Linked DNA regions of Haloferula helveola. The protein of the gene in region 2 interacts with the protein of the main gene of each other region in a pairwise test. Links are inferred from orthologs where the notes say so. Each region holds a gene or a part of one and is shown on either strand. Other genes may lie near its edges.

Region 1 (5,485 bases), 5.3 Mb from region 2 along the record:
ACGATGCCGGGCTGGGGGAAATTCGGAATGTCGCGGATCGCGGAGCGGATCGATTGGGCGGAAGCCATGGGCGGAGGCTGGAGCAATCGGCGGGCCCGGCCAAGCGTGATCCGCTGGACCGCTTTGCTGCTGACAGGGGCCGCCGGGCGTGTAGCCTTGGGCTCGTTCACCCCTGTTCCCCCGAAAATGCCGGATGACACCCCAAGGCCGGATCCGGACGAAGATCTCGTGACGCGCGCCCAAGAGGGCGACACGCGTGCGTTTGACGCGTTGATCCTGAAGTATGGCGAAAAGCTGTACGGCCTGATCTACAACATGACTTCCAACAAGGAGGATACCCACGACCTCCTGCAGGACGTCTTTGCCCGGGCCTATCATTCGCTGCCGAAATTCAAGGGAAAGTCCACGTTCTACACTTGGATTTACCAGATCGCGGTCAACATGACCCTCAACTTCCTCAAAAAACGGAAGCGGCGCACGGGGCTGAGTCTGAACGAGATGGATTCGTCGGTTCACCAGGATCCGGCACTGGTGGATACGGGTCGGGATGCCGACCCGGAGCGGCAGGCGAATGTCCACGAACTGCAGAAAAGATTGAACGAAGCGATGCAGAGCCTGTCTGAATCCCACAGAACGGTGGTGACACTGTTCGACGTGCAGGGCCTGCCACACGCCGAGATCGCGAAGATCCTGAAGGTTTCGGTGGGGACGGTCCGATCACGTCTCCATTATGCCCACCAGCACCTTCAGACCTACTTGCAAGACTTCTGGGAACAGAGATTTTAAAAAATCCTTGCATTTTGGTTAAAAGTTTAGATTCTTTAACTATTCGCCGCCGTGAAAATCAGCGACCAAGAGATCGGAAACCTACTTGCTCTCAAGCGCCACGAAGGGCCGCCTGAGAGTTACATGGAGGATTTCCTTCGCGAGTTCCACCAACGCCGCCGTGAAGAGGCGGTTCGGGGGAGCCGGGTTTCGGTCCTGTGGCAGCGCTTCACCGACTGGCTGTCCGAGCCGGGTCTGGCGAAGTGGGCCTACGGTGCCGGAGTAGCCTACGCCGCAGTGCTCGCCATCGTGATTTCGATGCCCCGCGGTCAGGAAGTGGAGTCCATCGTTCCGGAAGCCGTTGACCATCGTGTGGTCGCCCCGGTCGAGAATGTGGCTCCGACCCAGCTCGACGAGCTTGATCTCCGTCCGTCTTCCGAAGGGAAGATCGGAGAGCAGGAGTTCTAAGAGCGGCGCTTTCGGATGTCCCCCCTCGGGAAAACCCGGCGTGCCGTCGCCGCGGGCGTCTTCTTTGGATGCATCGCCGTCTGCCTTGGCGGTGACATGTTGCAGACCCGCTTCGGCTCCGAGTCGCCATCCGCCGCTGCGTTCGTGATTCAGGGTGGCCATGAAGCGATCGGTCTCGCGGTGGCCGGGAAAGATCCGAAGCAAGTGCAGCTTGTGGGAGCCCCGAGCCCCATCACGCAAACCGTGGTCGATCCGGTTTCACGACTTGTGGTTTTCCGTTCGAGCGCGCCGCTGGGAACGGGTTGGAATCTTTCCCGTCAGGCTCCCGCGGGCGGTGTGCTCAAGCTTCCCGGTGCGGCTGGCAGCCTGAGAATTGAGGCGCAGGTTGAGGAAATCGGGGGTCGTTTCCTGCCGTTTACCCTGCTGCGTCTCGGTCACGGCGATGGTCCGGCTCCTCAGCCGGGCACTCCTCTTCTCGATGCTTCGGGCTTGGTTGCGGCGGTCGCTCACCGGCCTGCGGACGAGGACTCGATCTATGCGATTCCCGCCGAGGTTCTGAATCATGTGCTGGAGAGCGCCCGCACCGGCTCCGTCACCCGTGGATGGGTCGGTCTGACGCTGCAGCCGGGCGCCGATCCGCCAGAGATTGGCCGGGTGGTAGCGGATTCGCCGGCAGGTAGGGCCGGTGTGAAGGCCGGCGATGTGTTGTTGGAAATCAACCGGCGTCGGATTCGCGACTACGGAGACGCGGTGAACGCCTTCTACCTTCTTCGCCCGGAGGTGTCGGTCCAAGTCAAGGTGCGACGTGGCACGGTCGACGTGGTGATGGAAGTCACGCCGGGCAGGAGCCGGGATTGACCGGCTTCAGATGTAGTACATCGGCTCGCCTCCGCGTTCGGCGAGCTGTTTGAGGGGAATGGCGGCAAGCTGTTCGCGAGTGGCGGTGGTCACGGACTCCCACGCGCGCTTCACAGCCGCTCCGCAATCGCCTTCCGGCTGCGTCGATGTCGCGAGCAGCGACGGTTCGACCGCCTCGACGATGTCGAGCAGCGAGATCGCATCCGGTTGTCGGCCGAGCAGATATCCGCCGCCCTTGCCGCGGCGGCTCTCAATCAGTTGGCCCCGCCGGAGGTCATTGAGTATCTGTACCAGAAAATTGGCGGACACGGCTTCCCGTTGCGCAAGCTCCTCAAGGCGTGTAATCGTGCGCCCGTCATGGCGGCGGGCGAGCTGCGCCATCGCGCGGCACGCATACTCGAGCTTCTGGGAGATACGCATGGATTCAAAGCAGCACAGCGAAGACGCTCGGGAAAGGGCGAAGGATGTCCGTATCTGCCGGTCGGCATCGGTCGATGTCGCGGAGGTATGGGAGCGGATCCGGGATGCCGCGGCCAAGGTGCACGACGAAGAGCACGGATTGCGGATGCTGGTGAAAGGGGTGATTCTCGATCAGCCGTGCCTTGGTTCGGCGGTTGGAGTGCGTCTGGCGCGGAAGCTCGCCCGGGAGGACATGACCCGGGAGGAGCTGAATCCGCTGCTGGCGGGCATTTTGCGGGAGGACGAATCGCTGGTCCGGAGTATCGCCCGTGATCTCTGCGCGATCGTCGAACGGGATCCGGCCTGCGATACGCCGTTGCAGCCGCTGCTCTTCTTCAAGGGGTTCATGGCGATCTCGACCTATCGCATTTCGCACCATCTGTGGTCGAGGGACCGCCGCGATCTCGCGTTGTATTTCCAAAGTCTCGCCAGTGAGGTGTTCGGCGTGGATATCCATCCGGCAGCCCGGATCGGGTGCGGAATCCTGCTCGACCACGCGACCAGCTTCGTCGTCGGGGAAACCGCGATCGTGGAAGACGATGTCTCGATTCTGCACGAGGTGACGCTCGGGGGCACCGGCAAGCAGACCGGCAACCGGCATCCGGTGGTCCGATCCGGCGTGCTTCTTGGAGCCGGCGCGAAAATCCTGGGACGCGTCGAGATCGGAGAAGGAGCAAAAGTCGGCGCGGGCAGCGTTGTACTTGCGGATGTGCCTCCCCATACCACGGTTGCCGGCGTTCCGGCGCAGATTGTCGGCGAGGCCGGCGAGGATTCGCCGGCGCTCGAAATGGACCAGAGCCTGCTCTGCCGGCGGGCGCAGGAAAGGAGCTCCTGATGGCGCTCGCCAAATCGCCCGTTAGGTGCTTGAATCCCAGCAATTCATGAGTGTTTTCCGAGGCCTTCCGCTGCTTGCCGCACTGCTCTTGTTGGGTGGTTGTGACGAGGCCGGAAAGCTGTTTGGGGGCGGTGGTGGAAAGATCGCCTCATCAACTCCCGCTCCCGGCGGCGACGTTGATCCGGCGTTGGCCTCCCAAGTCCAGCGGTCGGCCGATGGAGTCACGTTCCGACGGGACCTGGATTACCCGAGCCAGATTGATGGTCGGCTCAACATCACGCGGAAGTTCGACAATTTCCGGAAGGTCGAGACTTCCGCCCTCGGCAAGGAGATCAGCGTTCTCAATCACAAGATCGAAACAGAGGTCACCTTCGTGAAGGAGCCCGGCAGTTACCGGATGACGTTGGTGAAATCGAGCCGGAGGATCATTGAGGAGAAGGACAAGGAGCATCTGCAACAGGCTCCCGACGCGACACCGAATTCGGCGGCCGACGTGCAGGGGGGACGCGAACTGGAGGGCGAGAGTCTGGAATTCCTGCTGACCACGGATGGCTGGAAGCCGAGTTCGATGGGGCAGGAGGCGAATTTCAAGAAGGTGGTCTGGGCTGACGCGCTCAAGGATCAGGTGGCGATGATGATGGTGGAGTCCGGTGCCCATCCTCGTGTGCAGTGGTTCTCGTCCTCGCGGAAGTGGAAGCCCGGCGATCGCATCGTGCTAACCGGAAGTTCGGTCAAGGTGCTCGATCCCTACAACGTGGTGGGTCGCGTGGAGCTCGTTTTCGAAGGTGAGGAAGCGGTGGGAGGTCACCCCTGCGGCGTCTTTTCCGTGGTCGGCGAACTCAGTCTCGACGACCAGGCGGGTCTCGACGGTCGTAAGGTCGATTCCGAGATCACCATCACGCAGGGCCGGATCTGGGCCTCGCTGCTCTATCCTCTCCTGATGCGGGAGGAATACGAGTCAGTCCAGACGGTCGACTCCGACGGCGGCAGTGGTCCGCGCGCGCGGATGCAGGGGAGCGTTTCGGAGATCCGGTCCCGGGTCTGGGCACCGAGGGAGTAGTGGCCGGCAGTTCCCGAATCCGCTCAGAATTCCCGCGGATTCCCTCACGCCGTTGACCGCAGCGATCATCCGAACTATTTCCCCCGCATGGATCTGACCACGACTGCTTACGGCACCTGGAGCGGGGGACGCTTCATGCACTTCGGCGAGACGCTGAGCGAGGAGCGCTACATGGAGTGCATCCGCACGGCCTATGAGGCGGGCTTCCGCACCTTCGTGACCTCCGACGTGTACGGAAACGGCAAGGCCGACGAACTTCTCGGCGAGGCACTCGTTGGGATCGATCGGGACAGCTACTGTCTTGTTGGGACACTCGGGCACGATTTCTACCAAGGTCAGCGTCAGGGGAACCGCGGCTATCCGCGCTTCACCGACCCGGAACTGCGTGGTCCCGAAGGCTACAAGGCCTACCTGCGGATGGCCTGTGAGAAGTCGCTCGAGCGTTGCCGGACCAACCACTTCGATCTCGTGATGCTCCACAATCCCGATGAGGCGGGCTACACCAGTCCGGCGGTGTGGGAAGGCATGAACGCGTTGAAGGAAGAAGGTCTGAGCGATCGGCTCGGCATCGCACCCGGCCCGGCCAACGGCTTCACGCTGGATGTGATCCACTGCCTCGAAAACTTCGGTGACCTGATCGACTGGGCGATGCTCATCCTGAATCCGCTCGAACCATGGCCGGTAGGACTGGCGCTACCCGCTTGTGAAAAGCACGGGGTCAAGGTGCTGACGCGGGTGGTCGACTTCGGTGGGTTGTTCTTCGGCGACATGAAGCCGGGTCACGAGTTCAAGCCGGGCGATCATCGGGCGTATCGTCCCGAAGGTTGGGTCGAGCACGGTCTTGAGAAGATCGAAAAGATGAAGCCGATCGCCGAGCGTCACGGCCTGAGCATGGTCGAGTTCGCCGCAATTTGGAACCTTAGCCAGAAACCCGTCGAGTGCGTCGTGCCGACCTTCATTCAGGAGGCGGGCGACGATGCGCGTCCGATCGAAGACCGGATTCGCGAGTTCGCGGTGATGCCCGACGTCCGGCTTTCTCC
Region 2 (4,112 bases):
CGAGGGCGAGCGATTCGGGGACTTCGTGATCCGGGCCGGTTACGTCAACGAAACCATCCAAGGGCCGGACTTCCACGAGAACATCAAGCCGGAAGCCATTCAGAATTGAGCATGTCAGCGACCGCTCCAACCGCGGACGCCCTGACGTCCGAACTGACCGGCCTGAGCGCGCCCGACCGGATCCGGTTGCTACGCGACCGGTTCGAAGGTCGTCTTGCGGCATCGACGAGCTTCGGCATCCAGTCGGCAGTGATGCTCGACCTCCTGTCGAAGCACGCGCCCGATGTCCCGGTCGTCTTTATCGATACCGGCTATCTATTCCCCGAGACCTATCGCTACGCGGAGGAATTGGTGAAGCGTTTCGGAACCGATCTTCGTGTTTATCAGCCGCAGATGAGCGCGGCCCGGATGGAGGCGGTGCACGGGCGCCTTTGGGAAGAGGGAGGCGAGGGCTTGGAGCGCTACGGCCTGCTGACAAAGGTCGAGCCGATGGCCCGCGCGCTTTCCGAGCTGGGAGCGGAGGTCTGGCTGAGCGGATTACGGCGTAGCCAGTCGAGCACCCGGGCCGACCGCCCTTTCGCGGAGTCGCAGAAGCGGACACTCAAGGTCTATCCGATCCTGGACTGGGCGGACGCCCAGGTTTCCGCCTACATGCATGATCACGACTTGCCACCCCATCCGCTGGCGTCGCAGGGTTATGTGACCATGGGAGATTGGCACAGCACGCGACCGGCCGATCCCGAGCAAAGTGCCGAGGCCACCCGCTTCAATGGCGAGAAATACGAGTGCGGGCTGCACCTCGACTCCGGCAACAACGATTTCCAAATCTAACCCAAACCACCCCAATCATGGCTATTGCAGAGAACATGGTTGCCACCGTTGGCAACACCCCGCTGATCCGTCTCAACAAGGTCGGTGCCGATCTCGGTGCCGAGATCTGCGTGAAGGCGGAATTCTTCAACCCGCTGTTCAGCGTGAAGGACCGCATCGGAAAGTCGATGATCGAGGCCGCCGAGAAGGATGGCTCGCTCAAGCCGGGCGGACTCATCATCGAACCGACTTCGGGAAACACCGGGATCGCACTCGCCTTTGTTGCCCGCGCCAAGGGCTACCGCTGCATGCTCGTCATGCCTGAGAGCATGTCGATCGAGCGCCGGGTCCTGCTGCGGATGCTGGGCGCCGAACTCGTGCTCACTCCCCGTGCGAAGGGGATGGGTGGAGCGATCGCGATGTCGAAGAAGCTCCTCGAAGAGAACGAAGGATCCTTCGGGCCAGGACAGTTCGATAACCCTGCGAATCCTCAGGTTCATCGCGAGACGACCGCTGAGGAGATCTGGGCGGACACGGGTGGCGAAATCGCCGCGTTCGTAGCGGGTGTCGGAACCGGTGGAACGATCACCGGTGTCTCGGAAGTGCTCAAATCCCGCTGCGACATGAAGACCTTCGCGGTCGAGCCTTCGGCCAGCCCGGTGATTTCGGGTGGCGATCCGGGCCCGCACATGATCCAGGGCATCGGTGCCGGATTCATCCCCGGAAACCTCAATGTCGACATCATCGACGGCACCGTTCAGGTGAGCAACGAGGATGCGTTCGCGACCGCACAGGCGCTTGCTCAGGACGAAGGACTGCCTGCGGGAATTTCCACCGGTGCCAATGTCTGGGCGGCGATGGAGATCGCCAAGCGTCCCGAGTTCCAAGGGAAACGCATTGTTACGGTCGGATGCTCATCGACCGAGCGTTACCTTTCGACATTGCTCGCCGAAAAGATGCGCGAGGAAGTGTCGAACCTTCCGGTGGAAGAGGTCTGATTCGCACTTCGATAAGGTTTTGACGCGCTCCGTTCCGATGTCGGGACGGGGCGCGTCGGCGTTTCAGGGGGCGATTGTTTGACAAGGATTTGCGGCGGGCCGATGCTCCGCTGCAGAAACGTCATGTGGACTCCTGACGACACGTATGCGATCGCGCGCATCGACTTGCCGAGTGCCAGCACTCACGGCTGGCAGGTGCGGCTGCAACGTCGGGGGGAGAAGTTCGGCAAGTACTTCGCCGACCGGCAGTGTGGCGGATCCCGGGCGTCCTATCGTGCGGCGAAGGCATGGCGCGATGCCTTGGTCGAGAGGCTCAAGGAGCAGGATCAGGCGCCGAGGATCTGTCTGAAGTCGGCGCGGAACTCATCCGGCGTGGTAGGGGTTTCAAAAGTCGCCGTGTCCGCCTCGAACGGGGAAACCTACTATTTCTGGCAGGCGACATGGTGTCCTGAGCCGGGCCAGCGGCGATGTGTGAAGTTCTCGATCCGCCGTCATGGCGACCGCAAGGCCTTCCGTCTGGCGGTCGAGGCTCGGCGGGAGGGCGTCGCTTCCTGACGCCGGATCCGCGATTTGGACTTGGATTGTCGGCTGGAGGGTTTCTGAATCGCCGCAATGTTCAGCGCCAGCCAACTCACCGAAGACCAGAAGTCCGCCCTTCATCAATGGGCCGCCGAGGGCGCGACGATCGCCGATCTCCAAAAGCGCCTGAAGGACGAGTTCGGTGTGGGTATCACCTACATGGACGCGCGGTTCCTTGTGCTCGATCTCGGAGTGCAGATCCAGGAAGAAAAGGAGGAGGAACCCCAAGCCCAACCTGAAGAGGCGGTGGTCGAGGAGTCCGCTCCCGCAGGTGGGGGTTCCGTCACTGTCACGATGGACAGCGTCGCGGTGCCTGGTGCGATGGTCAGTGGCAAGGTGACGTTCTCCGACGGCGAAGGTGCGATCTGGATGATCGATCAGATGGGGCGTCCTGGCCTTGACCCGGACACCCCCGGCTACCGCCCGTCACCGGAGGACATCGAGTCGTTCCAAAAGCAGCTTACCGAATTGGTGAGGCAGCAGGGGATGTGACTCACTTCAACTCGTCCGCCGTCCACGGCCGGCCGGAACGTTCCGCAGTAGCGGCACGAACTTTCTTGGCCGTTCCCGCTTCCACAGCGGAAGCTTTGTTGTCCCACTCGTTGCGGATGTAGGTCGTGATGTCGGCCAAACGGGCATCGGTCATCGCCGGGTTGAACGAAAGGCCGGGCATCGCGGCCGGCGGGTTGTAGGTTTCCCCGGCGACCTTGACGGGTCCGGTCATCCCATGGAGCAGGATCTTCAGCAGGCGCTCCGGATCTCCCGTGACCCATTCGGAGCCGTCAAGCGGCGGGCCGAGATTGGGCAAGCCGGCACCGTCGGCACCGTGGCAGCCGACGCAGGCGGCTTCTCCGTGGTAGAGCTCTTTGCCGCGGCCATAGGAAGCGAGTGCGGCGCCCTTCAGGTTCGGGCCGGACTTCTTGCTTGGAGCCTTCGCTGCTTGTTCGAGCCAACCCTTGAGTTGTTTGTCCTTCAGGGCTTCGGGGTGGGAATCGATGAAGCTCCGCTCGTGTCCGGAGAGGCCCGCCACCGCCGCTTCGCGAACGAATGGCTGCTTGCCGGATTCGAGCAGCAGCTTGGCAAGGGCTTCCAAGGCGGCAGGATCGCCGGTCTTGCCAAGGACCTTCGCTCGGTAGGGAAGCGACTCGCCGTCGCCCTTTGAAGAGGCGAGCGCGCTCGCGATGGCACCAAGCTGGGAATCCGGCAAACGCGTGGCCGCCCACAGGGCGCTGGCGCGGAGTTTCGCCTCGGTCGAGGTGAAAACCGGAAGTAGATCGTTGGCTTCAAGGACTCCCAGACCCTCAAGGCACCAGATCGAGTGGATCGCACCGAGACCGTTGTCCGGCTTGATCTGGTCGCGGAGCAGCGGCGCATACACGGAAGGATCGCTCTGGACGATCAAACGCTGGGCCATCTCCCGGTGCCATGCATTCGGGTGGGAAAGCAGCGCGACCCGCTTTTCGGGTGAGAGCCCGGCGAGGTCTTCCGGCTTTTCCAGTTGTCCCTCTTGCGCCCGGATCCGGTAGATCCGCCCGTGCCCGTAGCCGGGTTTGTCCAGACCGCGGGACAGCGTCTGCTCCCGCAGATAGCTGGTCATGTAGGTCTTGTGCTGGATGATCCCGTGATACATGTCGACGAGGTACAACGATCCGTCCGGCGCGCTGTAGAGATTGACCGGACGGAAACGCTCGTCGGTCGATGCGAGGAACTCGGTTTCGCCGGGAA

Evidence for each region. Proteins that work in one complex are often made in the same cells at the same time.
Region 1: the proteins of cysK (region 2) and cysE interact in binary tests that used the Escherichia coli proteins (3 or more experiments, as listed by UniProt). The link is inferred for Haloferula helveola from one-to-one orthologs.

The regions. Positions count from the first base shown.
Region 1 is NZ_AP024702.1:67,172-72,656, reverse strand. The notes cover bases 1,532-4,447. They hold cysE (serine O-acetyltransferase), read left to right. Parts: upstream 1,532-2,509; coding sequence 2,510-3,385; downstream 3,386-4,447. Other genes in these bases: HAHE_RS00260 (hypothetical protein), read left to right, coding at 3,432-4,445; HAHE_RS00270 (Rrf2 family transcriptional regulator), read right to left, coding at 2,098-2,511; HAHE_RS00275 (PDZ domain-containing protein), read left to right, coding at 1,532-2,091. In the rest of the region: HAHE_RS00290 (adenine phosphoribosyltransferase), read right to left, coding at 1-68; HAHE_RS00285 (sigma-70 family RNA polymerase sigma factor), read left to right, coding at 106-786; HAHE_RS00280 (hypothetical protein), read left to right, coding at 838-1,233; more of HAHE_RS00275, read left to right, coding at 1,330-1,531; HAHE_RS00255 (aldo/keto reductase), read left to right, coding at 4,533-5,485.
Region 2 is NZ_AP024702.1:5,350,663-5,354,774, reverse strand. Bases 1-2,828 are described here. They hold cysK (cysteine synthase A), read left to right. Parts: upstream 1-848; coding sequence 849-1,808; downstream 1,809-2,828. Other genes in these bases: HAHE_RS20405 (hypothetical protein), read left to right, coding at 2,421-2,828; HAHE_RS20410 (hypothetical protein), read left to right, coding at 1,911-2,363; HAHE_RS20420 (phosphoadenylyl-sulfate reductase), read left to right, coding at 112-831; HAHE_RS20425 (NADPH-dependent assimilatory sulfite reductase hemoprotein subunit), read left to right, coding at 1-109. Outside these bases: more of HAHE_RS20405, read left to right, coding at 2,829-2,879; HAHE_RS20400 (DUF7133 domain-containing protein), read right to left, coding at 2,881-4,112.